Regions from separate parts of the Vibrio cholerae genome, predicted to be linked through region 1. Evidence: predicted binding sites of a transcription regulator. Region 1 holds the regulator's gene; each other region holds the start of a gene.
What was found. Region 1 encodes PurR, which represses purine synthesis genes. Its sites were predicted from a motif close to TNANGNAAACGTTTNCNTNA; they were not measured.
Positions count from the first base shown of each region.

Region 2: the regulator PurR is predicted to act here: its motif matches at 1,420-1,439, upstream of guaB (IMP dehydrogenase).
Region 3: the regulator PurR is predicted to act here: its motif matches at 1,376-1,395, upstream of purM (phosphoribosylformylglycinamidine cyclo-ligase).

Region 1 covers NZ_CP043554.1:1,183,735-1,186,918, forward strand. The annotation lists gene F0316_RS05680 (TfoX/Sxy family DNA transformation protein) at 304-891, opposite strand; cyclic di-GMP riboswitch class I at 1,005-1,091, opposite strand; gene purR (HTH-type transcriptional repressor PurR) at 1,250-2,260, opposite strand; gene torD (molecular chaperone TorD) at 2,667-3,184, opposite strand, start outside.
Region 2 covers NZ_CP043554.1:2,165,502-2,168,685, reverse strand. The annotation lists gene F0316_RS10065 (zinc ribbon domain-containing protein) at 1-11, shown strand, start outside; gene xseA (exodeoxyribonuclease VII large subunit) at 1-1,332, opposite strand, end outside; gene guaB (IMP dehydrogenase) at 1,540-3,003, shown strand; gene guaA (glutamine-hydrolyzing GMP synthase) at 3,110-3,184, shown strand, end outside.
Region 3 covers NZ_CP043554.1:652,277-655,460, forward strand. The annotation lists gene purN (phosphoribosylglycinamide formyltransferase) at 1-271, opposite strand, end outside; gene purM (phosphoribosylformylglycinamidine cyclo-ligase) at 274-1,314, opposite strand; gene upp (uracil phosphoribosyltransferase) at 1,481-2,107, shown strand; gene F0316_RS03090 (sensor domain-containing diguanylate cyclase) at 2,455-3,184, shown strand, end outside.

The sequences.
Region 1 (3,184 bases):
TTACTTGGCTCTTCAGCGGTGTGGGCTACGATTCTTCACCCAACCATAGACTATCTCTGGTTTGATGTGGGTGCACACAGTGACCGCCGACTTGTCACTCCAAGTCATTAGAGTATCGCTCATTACTCAAGTATATCGTCTGTCACTGAATTTACTGGAGATACATAGAGAGCCTAAAAGTAAAGACAGGCCAAAGGCCGTTTTTCTTTCAAAAAAATAACGCGCCACTTTGGACGCGTTATGAAATATAGGGTGTGTAAAAACACAGGATGATTACAGGCGTTGATGAACTCAAAATGAAACTCAGAGATGCCTTAATAGCTCATCACGACGATTTTGTGGGATCACCGACCAATGTTTACCTTCGATTGCGCCTTCTAGAGCCCATAGCAACTCTAAACTCACCTCTGCCGTGTGAGTTCGTTGAACCGCTTTATAAGCTTCAACAGAACCAAGAGTCTGAAGAGACTCGACGGTGTCGATACCTGCTTTTTTGAGCATTCTTTCTGTTGCTAAACGCAAGTTAGGAAGATCTTTCAAACGATCAGGTTTCGCTTGTGCTTGAGTTTCACGTTCGGCCTTAGCGACCTCCAGTGCTGCACGCGCTTCATTGAGGATAGAGTCTGGATGACTCCAACAATCTTCAGGTAGAGCGTAGTACTTAGTTACAACGGGGAAGCCACGTTTTTTGTAAACATAAGGTTCATAACCTTGCTGTTTATACTTTTCGATTGTGGCGTCATCTGCACGGATGTGCAGCGTATCGTTAACCACAAGCGCAAACATAGTTTCGTCGACGAAAATACCAAAGCCACCAAACATTGAACGAGATTTAACACGTCCTAGCTGCTCAAAGAGCCGCATTGAATCTTTTAATACTGGTTTATCCATGCTGTTAGTCTCGGAGTATTGTTACATACGCCACCAAGTCAGGTCCGAGAAAATTAGCAAAAGCATGCATTCATAGTGTCAATGATGAGTCAACAAAGTGTATGCATTTTGCCATCGGTAACCCCGCTACCTACCACGTCTTCTGGTTTAGGCCGGAGGCTTTGCGTCCCACTCTTTCGAATGGTTTGCCCTGTGCGTGACATTTTTCCTGATAAAAATTAATCATTCTTGGGTCATTCTCACATACTGATATTTCAAATGTGAGAATGAGCCCTACTAATAATACTCGCACTACATATGTTTTGTCATATTTATGTGACAAGCTTTCAAATATAGGCGTTATGAATTGTCAAGAAAGTTAGGATTTTGTCAAGTCTTTCACCGTGTCGCGCTCTACGATCTCTGGGTGCATTTCGAAAATTCGGCGCTCGTGTTCTTTGTCTTTAATGCGTTCTAGCAAAATTTCAAACGCGTTCTTACCCACACGACGCTTAGGTTGGTGCACTGTGGTCAGTGGTGGAGAGAAGTATTCTGCTAACTCGATATTATCGTAACCGATGACAGACATATCTTCTGGAATACGTATGCCTTTCTGTTGCAAACGGCTCATCAAACCTAATGCCATCGTATCGTTGAAACAGAATACCGCCGTGGGGCGCTTGTCCATCGCAATGATTTTATCCGCCGCTAAAACGGCAGTATCACACTCAAAGTTACCTTCCAAGATCCAATCTTCATTGACGGTCAACTTGGCTTCCGCCATCGCGCGACGGAAACCTTGAATGCGCTCTTGGCATGCGGCTTTGACGAAGTGACCACTCAAACATGCAATCTCAGTGTGACCGCGGTCAGTGAGGTATTTGGTCGCGAGGTAGCCGCCTTCTTCGGAGTTATCGATGATTTTATCGGCGTGCGACGTTTCTGGACCCCAATCCATAACCACTTTTGGAATATCTTTGTGCGCATCCAACATATCTTGCAGCTCTTGGGTCAGGTCTGAACACATCACCAAAATGCCATCAACCCGTTTTTCGGCCAGCATGCGGATATAATCGCGTTGCTTTTCATAGATGCCGCCTGTGTTACATAGGATCAGCGTATAGCCTTGACGGTAACAGTAGCTTTCCACACCGTCGATAACTTCCGAGAAAAACAGGTTAGTAGATTGCGTCACTAACATACCAATCGTGCGAGTGGTATTGCACTTTAAGCTGCGTGCCACGGCACTTGGCGCGTAGTTCAGCTGCTTAACGGCTTCCATCACTTTCTCTTGGGTGGTTTCTGCCACAAAGCGAGTTTTATTGATGACGTGAGAAACGGTAGTGGTTGACACGCCCGCAAGGCGTGCCACATCTTTAATCGTAGCCATAGAGTGTTCCTGTCGATGACTGCTGCCAGCGAATAACATCGGTGGATTTAATCAGCAGAAGTAAGGCGAGACTGAGCGAATCTTCACACTCTGTGCGAGCACATGTCCAACACTATGCCGTACGTAAAGCGCTTCAATCACTATGCCTAAAGTAATAAACCTAAAGTAATAAAAAACAAAAACCGCCGAGAAACAGCGGTTGAAATTTTTACTCGTTTTTATCGTTTGCGGATGGATTTTAGACTGCAAATCTCTCCGTCGCAACGAAATTCATTCACCAAACTATAAGCCATTTCACAATTAATTCGTCTATCCCCTTCCTATTTGACCCTGCCGTGGTGTTGGCTACCACACGAAGCCGTTTGGGATAGATAAAATAGGCTGGCTTTCCGCTTTGCCTGTCTGGCTAATGGGTCTCTTGGATCAGCTCATCAAGACAGTGTTTATCTTGCTGAATAAAGGCTAACGCTAAACGAGCGGCGGCTGAGTACAATCCGAAAGCATCAAATTGAGTGCAACGTTCAGCAAAGGCAGGTAGCCAAGTGAGTAAGTGTTGACTTATGAAGTCGGACTGAGCTTGGAGCGCTAAACTCAGTTGTGCTGAGTGCTCAATTTGGTTAGCACTGATTGCTAGATGCGCTAAAAAATCGAGCTGGATGGCAAGATGATCCTCGGGCTCATTGAGATTTTGTTCAACCTTAACCCCATGTGCGCTGAGTAACTCACGCATTTGCTGCGCAGGCTTGCCATTGAGTAAACCTTGATCGGCATAGACAGAAGCATAGGGCAGGGCGGAATCACGGTCTGATTTCAAAAAGAGATCACAGAAATCTGCAGCGAGCTCCAGCTGTGCATCTTGGCGATCTTGCAAGCGATTGAGCGCCTCGACCAAGTGTTTAACTTCGCGGCTCAAGCTTTGCTCAT
Region 2 (3,184 bases), 980 kb from region 1:
ATTCACAGTAGAGAGAATCTCACCATCCATTAACTGGGTGACTAAAGTGTCACCCGGTTTCACTTGCGCGCTTTGGCGCACTAACTCACCTTGTGTGGTACGTGTCACCGAATAGCCACGGGCTAAGGTTGCAAGAGGGCTGACCGCATCCAACTTTTCACTCAACAAAGCGAGTTGATGGCGTGATTGGATCAAATAGCGTTGGATCGACTGATTTATTCGCTGCTCTTGCTGGATCAGATTAAAACGCTGCTGGCGGATCAAGTGAATGGGCGAATGGAGCTCGATCTTATGGCTTAAGCGATCCCAGCGTTGCTGCTGAGTTGCCAGACGTTGCTGCATCTTTTGCTCAAGACGCAGGCTGAGCTCATCAAGTTGCTGCTGCTGGCGCTCTAAACGAGTTTGAGGATGCTGTTTATCAAGCTTGTGCTGTAAACGGGCAAATTGCGTCTCTTGCTGCGCCAAATAATGGCGCATGGTGCTAGCCAGTTTGGCTTGCCATTGATGGAGTGCTTGCTGTTTATGGCGATGATCACGGCTGACCAATTCCGCCGCTGCTGATGGGGTAGGGGCACGCACATCGGCGACAAAGTCAGCGATCGTCACATCGATTTCATGGCCTACAGCACTGATAATTGGGATTTCACTCGCAGCGATAGTACGTGCCACGATTTCATGGTTAAAACACCACAAATCTTCCAAAGAGCCACCACCACGACCTACTATCAACACATCGCACTCGGCGCGTGTATTCGCACGACCAATCGCTTGGGCGATTTGAATAGCTGCCTCTTCACCTTGTACGAGAGTGGGGTAGATCACTACAGGCAGATTCGGGTCACGGCGCTTAAGCACGTGCAAAATATCGTGCAAAGCCGCGCCAGTCCGTGAGGTGATAATCCCCACGCAGCGTGGATTTTCCGGCAATGGTTTTTTACGTGTCTGAGCAAACAAACCTTCGGCGGCGAGCTGCATCTTCAGTTGTTCAAACTGCTGCTGCAGACGGCCATCCCCTTCCGGTTGCATGCTTTCAAGAATAATTTGGTAGTCACCGCGCGGTTCGTAAAGAGAAAGTCGAGCTTTAACTAATACTTGCTGACCATTTTGCGGTTTGAAATTCACCAGACGGTTATTGCCTTTGAACATAGCGCATTTAACCTGCGCTTGGCTGTCTTTTAAAGTGAGATACCAGTGACCAGAGACGGGAGCGGAGAAGTTGGAAATTTCACCCACCAACCAGACGATCCCCATTTCATTTTCCAGTAATAAACGAACTTCAGAATTTAAACGGGAAACGGTGTAGATATTTCGATTGGCGAGAGAAGAAGACAACGCTGATTCCTCAGACGTGGGTATGGAAATTAGCCGCAATATAATACATATCAAGGGGTGAAATGCAAATAAAAAATGAAAAAATGTGTAGTCAACCGATTGCCTCGGGCGTATAATCCGTCCGCAATATCAAATATAAATCCCTTTGTTACGCGAAACGATGAAGTGGATTTCCGTTGTTAACACTCCTGTTGTGAGATATTGCACATGCTACGAATCGCAAAAGAAGCTCTAACCTTTGACGATGTTTTACTCGTCCCTGCTCATTCCACCGTTCTTCCAAACACTGCCGATCTTCGCACTCGGTTAACCAAAAATATTGCGCTGAACATCCCTATGGTTTCTGCGTCTATGGATACTGTTACGGAAGCACGTCTTGCGATCGCTCTGGCTCAAGAAGGCGGCATTGGCTTTATTCACAAGAATATGTCGATTGAACAGCAAGCGGCTCAAGTTCACCAAGTGAAAATCTTTGAAGCGGGTGTGGTGACTCACCCTGTCACTGTCCGTCCAGAACAAACCATTGCTGATGTTATGGAACTTACCCATTACCACGGTTTTGCGGGTTTCCCTGTTGTCACTGAAAACAATGAACTGGTTGGTATAATCACTGGCCGTGACGTTCGCTTCGTTACTGATCTCACCAAATCCGTTGCTGCTGTGATGACGCCAAAAGAGCGCCTCGCGACAGTCAAAGAAGGTGCAACGGGTGCAGAAGTGCAAGAAAAAATGCACAAAGCGCGTGTTGAAAAAATTCTGGTGGTGAATGATGAGTTCCAACTCAAAGGCATGATCACCGCGAAAGATTTCCACAAAGCCGAAAGCAAGCCAAATGCGTGTAAAGATGAGCAAGGCCGTCTGCGTGTTGGTGCCGCTGTCGGTGCAGCACCGGGTAACGAAGAGCGTGTTAAAGCTCTGGTTGAAGCCGGGGTTGACGTTCTACTGATCGACTCTTCTCATGGCCACTCCGAAGGGGTTTTACAGCGTATTCGCGAAACTCGCGCAGCTTATCCACACCTTGAAATCATTGGTGGTAACGTGGCGACAGCTGAAGGTGCGCGCGCACTTATTGAAGCGGGCGTAAGCGCAGTGAAAGTCGGTATCGGTCCTGGCTCAATCTGTACTACGCGCATTGTCACAGGCGTGGGCGTTCCACAAATTACTGCTATTGCTGATGCAGCGGGTGTGGCTAACGAGTACGGTATTCCTGTTATTGCTGATGGCGGTATTCGTTTCTCTGGCGACATTTCGAAAGCGATTGCGGCGGGTGCTTCTTGCGTTATGGTTGGCTCAATGTTTGCTGGTACTGAAGAAGCCCCGGGTGAAGTGATCCTTTACCAAGGCCGCTCTTACAAAGCCTACCGTGGAATGGGTTCACTGGGTGCGATGTCAAAAGGTTCATCAGATCGTTACTTCCAAACCGATAACGCGGCAGACAAGCTGGTTCCAGAAGGCATCGAAGGCCGTATCGCTTATAAAGGCCATCTGAAAGAGATTATCCACCAACAAATGGGCGGCCTACGCTCTTGTATGGGGCTGACTGGCTCAGCCACAGTAGAAGATCTGCGTACTAAAGCTCAATTTGTACGCATTTCTGGTGCGGGTATGAAAGAGTCTCACGTACATGACGTGCAGATCACTAAAGAAGCACCAAACTACCGTCTGGGCTAAGCGTAAACGTTTGCTTAAATGCTTGATGAGTGAATGTGAGGCGAGTAGACTCGCCTCCGTTGAAGAATCCCCCGTATTAATACTCGGCTGATAAGACTGCTAAACAATGACTAAGAATATTCATGACCAACGAATTCTGATCCTCGATTTCGGATCTCAATATACCCAGCTAGTAGCCCGT
Region 3 (3,184 bases), 530 kb from region 1:
GCATGTAACCGGCCAGCACCACTAAGTCAGGAGCAAATTTATCCATTTGCTCCATCAATGCCGCGTCAAAAGCATCACGAGTTTCGTAAGCTTTGGGATCAATAAAACAGGCGGCTGCGCCAGCCTGTTTGGCACGTTCTAAACCGTAAGCTGTTGCTTTATTGGAAAACACAGCCGTCACTTTGCCATCTTGAATACTGGTTGCACAAGCATCAATGATCGCCTGTAGGTTGGTTCCGTTTCCCGAAATTAAAACAACAATACTCTTCATGCTTAGTTGATCTCTACCTGTGCTTCGTTGCTATTGGCGGCTGCGATTTCGCCGATGACCCATGCGGTTTCGCCTTCTGCTTGCAGTAGCGCAACGGCCGCATTGGCTTGATCTTTTGGCAGTGCAATGATCAAACCGACACCACAGTTGAAGGTGCGGTACATTTCGTGAGTGGTCACGTTACCTTTTTCCTGTAGCCATTGGAAAATCACTGGCCATTCCCAGCTCTTACCATCGATCACGGCTTTAGTACCTTCTGGCAATACGCGTGGAATGTTTTCCCAGAAGCCGCCGCCAGTGATGTGTGAAATCGCATGAATGTCATGTTCAGCAATCAGCTTTAAGCCAGATTTGATATAAATTTTGGTCGGTGCGAGTAAGTGCTCACCAATGGTTTTGCCTGCTAACCGCTCATTCTTATCGGCTTTAGAGACTTCTAAAATCTTACGTACCAGCGAGTAACCGTTGGAGTGTGGGCCGCTTGAGCCAACCGCAATCAGCGCATCACCCACTTGTACCTTACTGCCGTCGATGATCTCTTCTTTTTCGACGACACCGACACAAAAACCTGCCACGTCGTAGTCTTCACCTTCGTACATGCCTGGCATTTCCGCGGTTTCGCCGCCAATCAGCGCGCAGCCCGCTTGCAAACAGCCATCGGCAATACCAGAAATCACTTCAGCAGCCGTATCCACATCCAGTTTGCCTGTCGCGTAATAATCGAGGAAAAACAGCGGCTCAGCGCCTTGAACAATCAGATCATTGACGCACATCGCCACCAGATCGATACCTATGGTGGCGTGTTTTTTCATATCCAGAGCGAGACGCAGTTTGGTACCTACGCCGTCAGTGCCAGAGACTAAAACAGGGTGCTTGTATTTGGTTGGCAGTTCACACAGTGCGCCAAAACCACCTAGGCCACCCATAACTTCAGGGCGACGGGTGCGCTTCACGGCGCCTTTAATTCGTTCAACGAGTGCATTACCTGCATCAATATCGACACCTGCATCTTTGTAGCTGAGAGATGGATTATTACCGCTCACGGGGAAGTTCCTCGGTCTAGTTGGATATGAAAACGGCGCTATTCTACAGGGCTTAAAACAAAAAGGAAAACGTTTGCGTGAGATTTTTATCCGGTTTTACAGTCGGAAATATCCACAAAATGAGTGTATAATCCGCAGGTTTAAATTAATGAAGCCGGAGTTGGACATGAAAATTGTTGAAGTTAAGCACCCTCTTGTAAAACACAAACTTGGCCTGATGCGTGAAGGCGATATCAGCACTAAGCGTTTTCGTGAGCTTGCAACTGAAGTGGCGAGTCTACTGACTTATGAAGCGACTTCTGACTTTGAAACCGAAAAAGTCACGATCGAAGGCTGGAATGGTCCTGTGCAAGTGGATCAAATTAAAGGTAAGAAAGTGACGGTTGTGCCTATCTTGCGTGCAGGTCTTGGCATGATGGATGGTGTACTTGAGCATATCCCAAGTGCGCGTATCAGCGTGGTCGGGATTTACCGTGATGAAGAAACTCTTGAACCGGTTCCTTACTTCAATAAGTTAGCCACTAATATTGAAGAGCGTATTGCCATGGTGGTTGACCCAATGCTGGCAACTGGCGGCTCGATGATTGCGACAATTGACTTGTTGAAAGAGAAAGGCTGTAACCAGATTAAAGTGCTGGTGTTGGTGGCCGCTCCGGAAGGGATTGCCGCTTTAGAAAAAGCGCACCCAGATGTTGAGCTTTACACGGCGGCGATTGATGAGAAGCTGAACGACAAAGGCTACATCGTACCGGGTCTTGGTGATGCCGGTGATAAGATTTTTGGTACTAAGTAATTTTGAATGAGGAAGCCACATGGCTTCCTCATTATCTTTCACCGTTCATAGCCCATACCCCACAGCCAACAGCGATACTCCCTGTCTTTTTTTGCGATCTATTCCTACTTTTATTGCAATGCATTGCCAAAAAGTCGCGGATAAATGAATAGCCCTCACAGCACTGATGCATCTATCAGTTCTTTCTAACGCATCACCGAGAGTTAATGGCAACATAGCCAGTACTCGGTATGGTATATGGATTACGTTTCACTCATTACACTCGCTTATTAGAACAAAGGATGCGCTTCTGTTTTCCACTGATGGAGCAGAAGATTGAAGTAAGCAGTACTAGCAGGATGCTCATTATGACGCGAAAGAAATTTAGTTGGATTCTTGTCACCCTGATTATTTTTGGTTTTTTTGTGACGAGCTTGGTCAGCTATAAAGTGGCTCATGACACGCTTGAAGAGCAAATCAATAAAGATTCACTGCCATTGACCAGCGATAATATTTATTCGGAAATTCAGCAGGATCTGATCCGTCCGATCTTCATTTCATCACTAATGGCTCAAGACACGTTTGTGCGCGAGTGGACTTTGGCGGGAGAGCAAGACCCAGAAAGGATCATCCGTTATTTGCGTGAAATTCAGCGTCAATATCAAACGATCTCCAGTTTCTATATCTCGGATCGCACCGGTCATTACTACCACTACACAGGCATACTCAAACAAGTATCGGAATCGAATTCGAATGATGCTTGGTTTTATCGCGTTAAAAACTCCGCGCCAGATAAGAATTTTGAAGTCAATATCGACATAGATACCGCGAATAGCCAACAAACCGTGGTGTTTGTGAATTACAAAGTGTTTGATTTTGAAAATCGTTTTCTCGGTGTGATTGGGGTTGGGCTGAGCTCTGATGCGGTTTCCGCATTAGTCGAGAAATATCAAAAACGGTATAACCGCCACATCTATTTCATCAATGAGTTGGGAGAGGTGACTTTACACGGATCTCACCATCCGGGGTTTGATCAGATTCAGCAGCGTGAAGGGCTCAAAACCTTAGCCACTCAAATCCTGACCTCTCCGAGTGTGG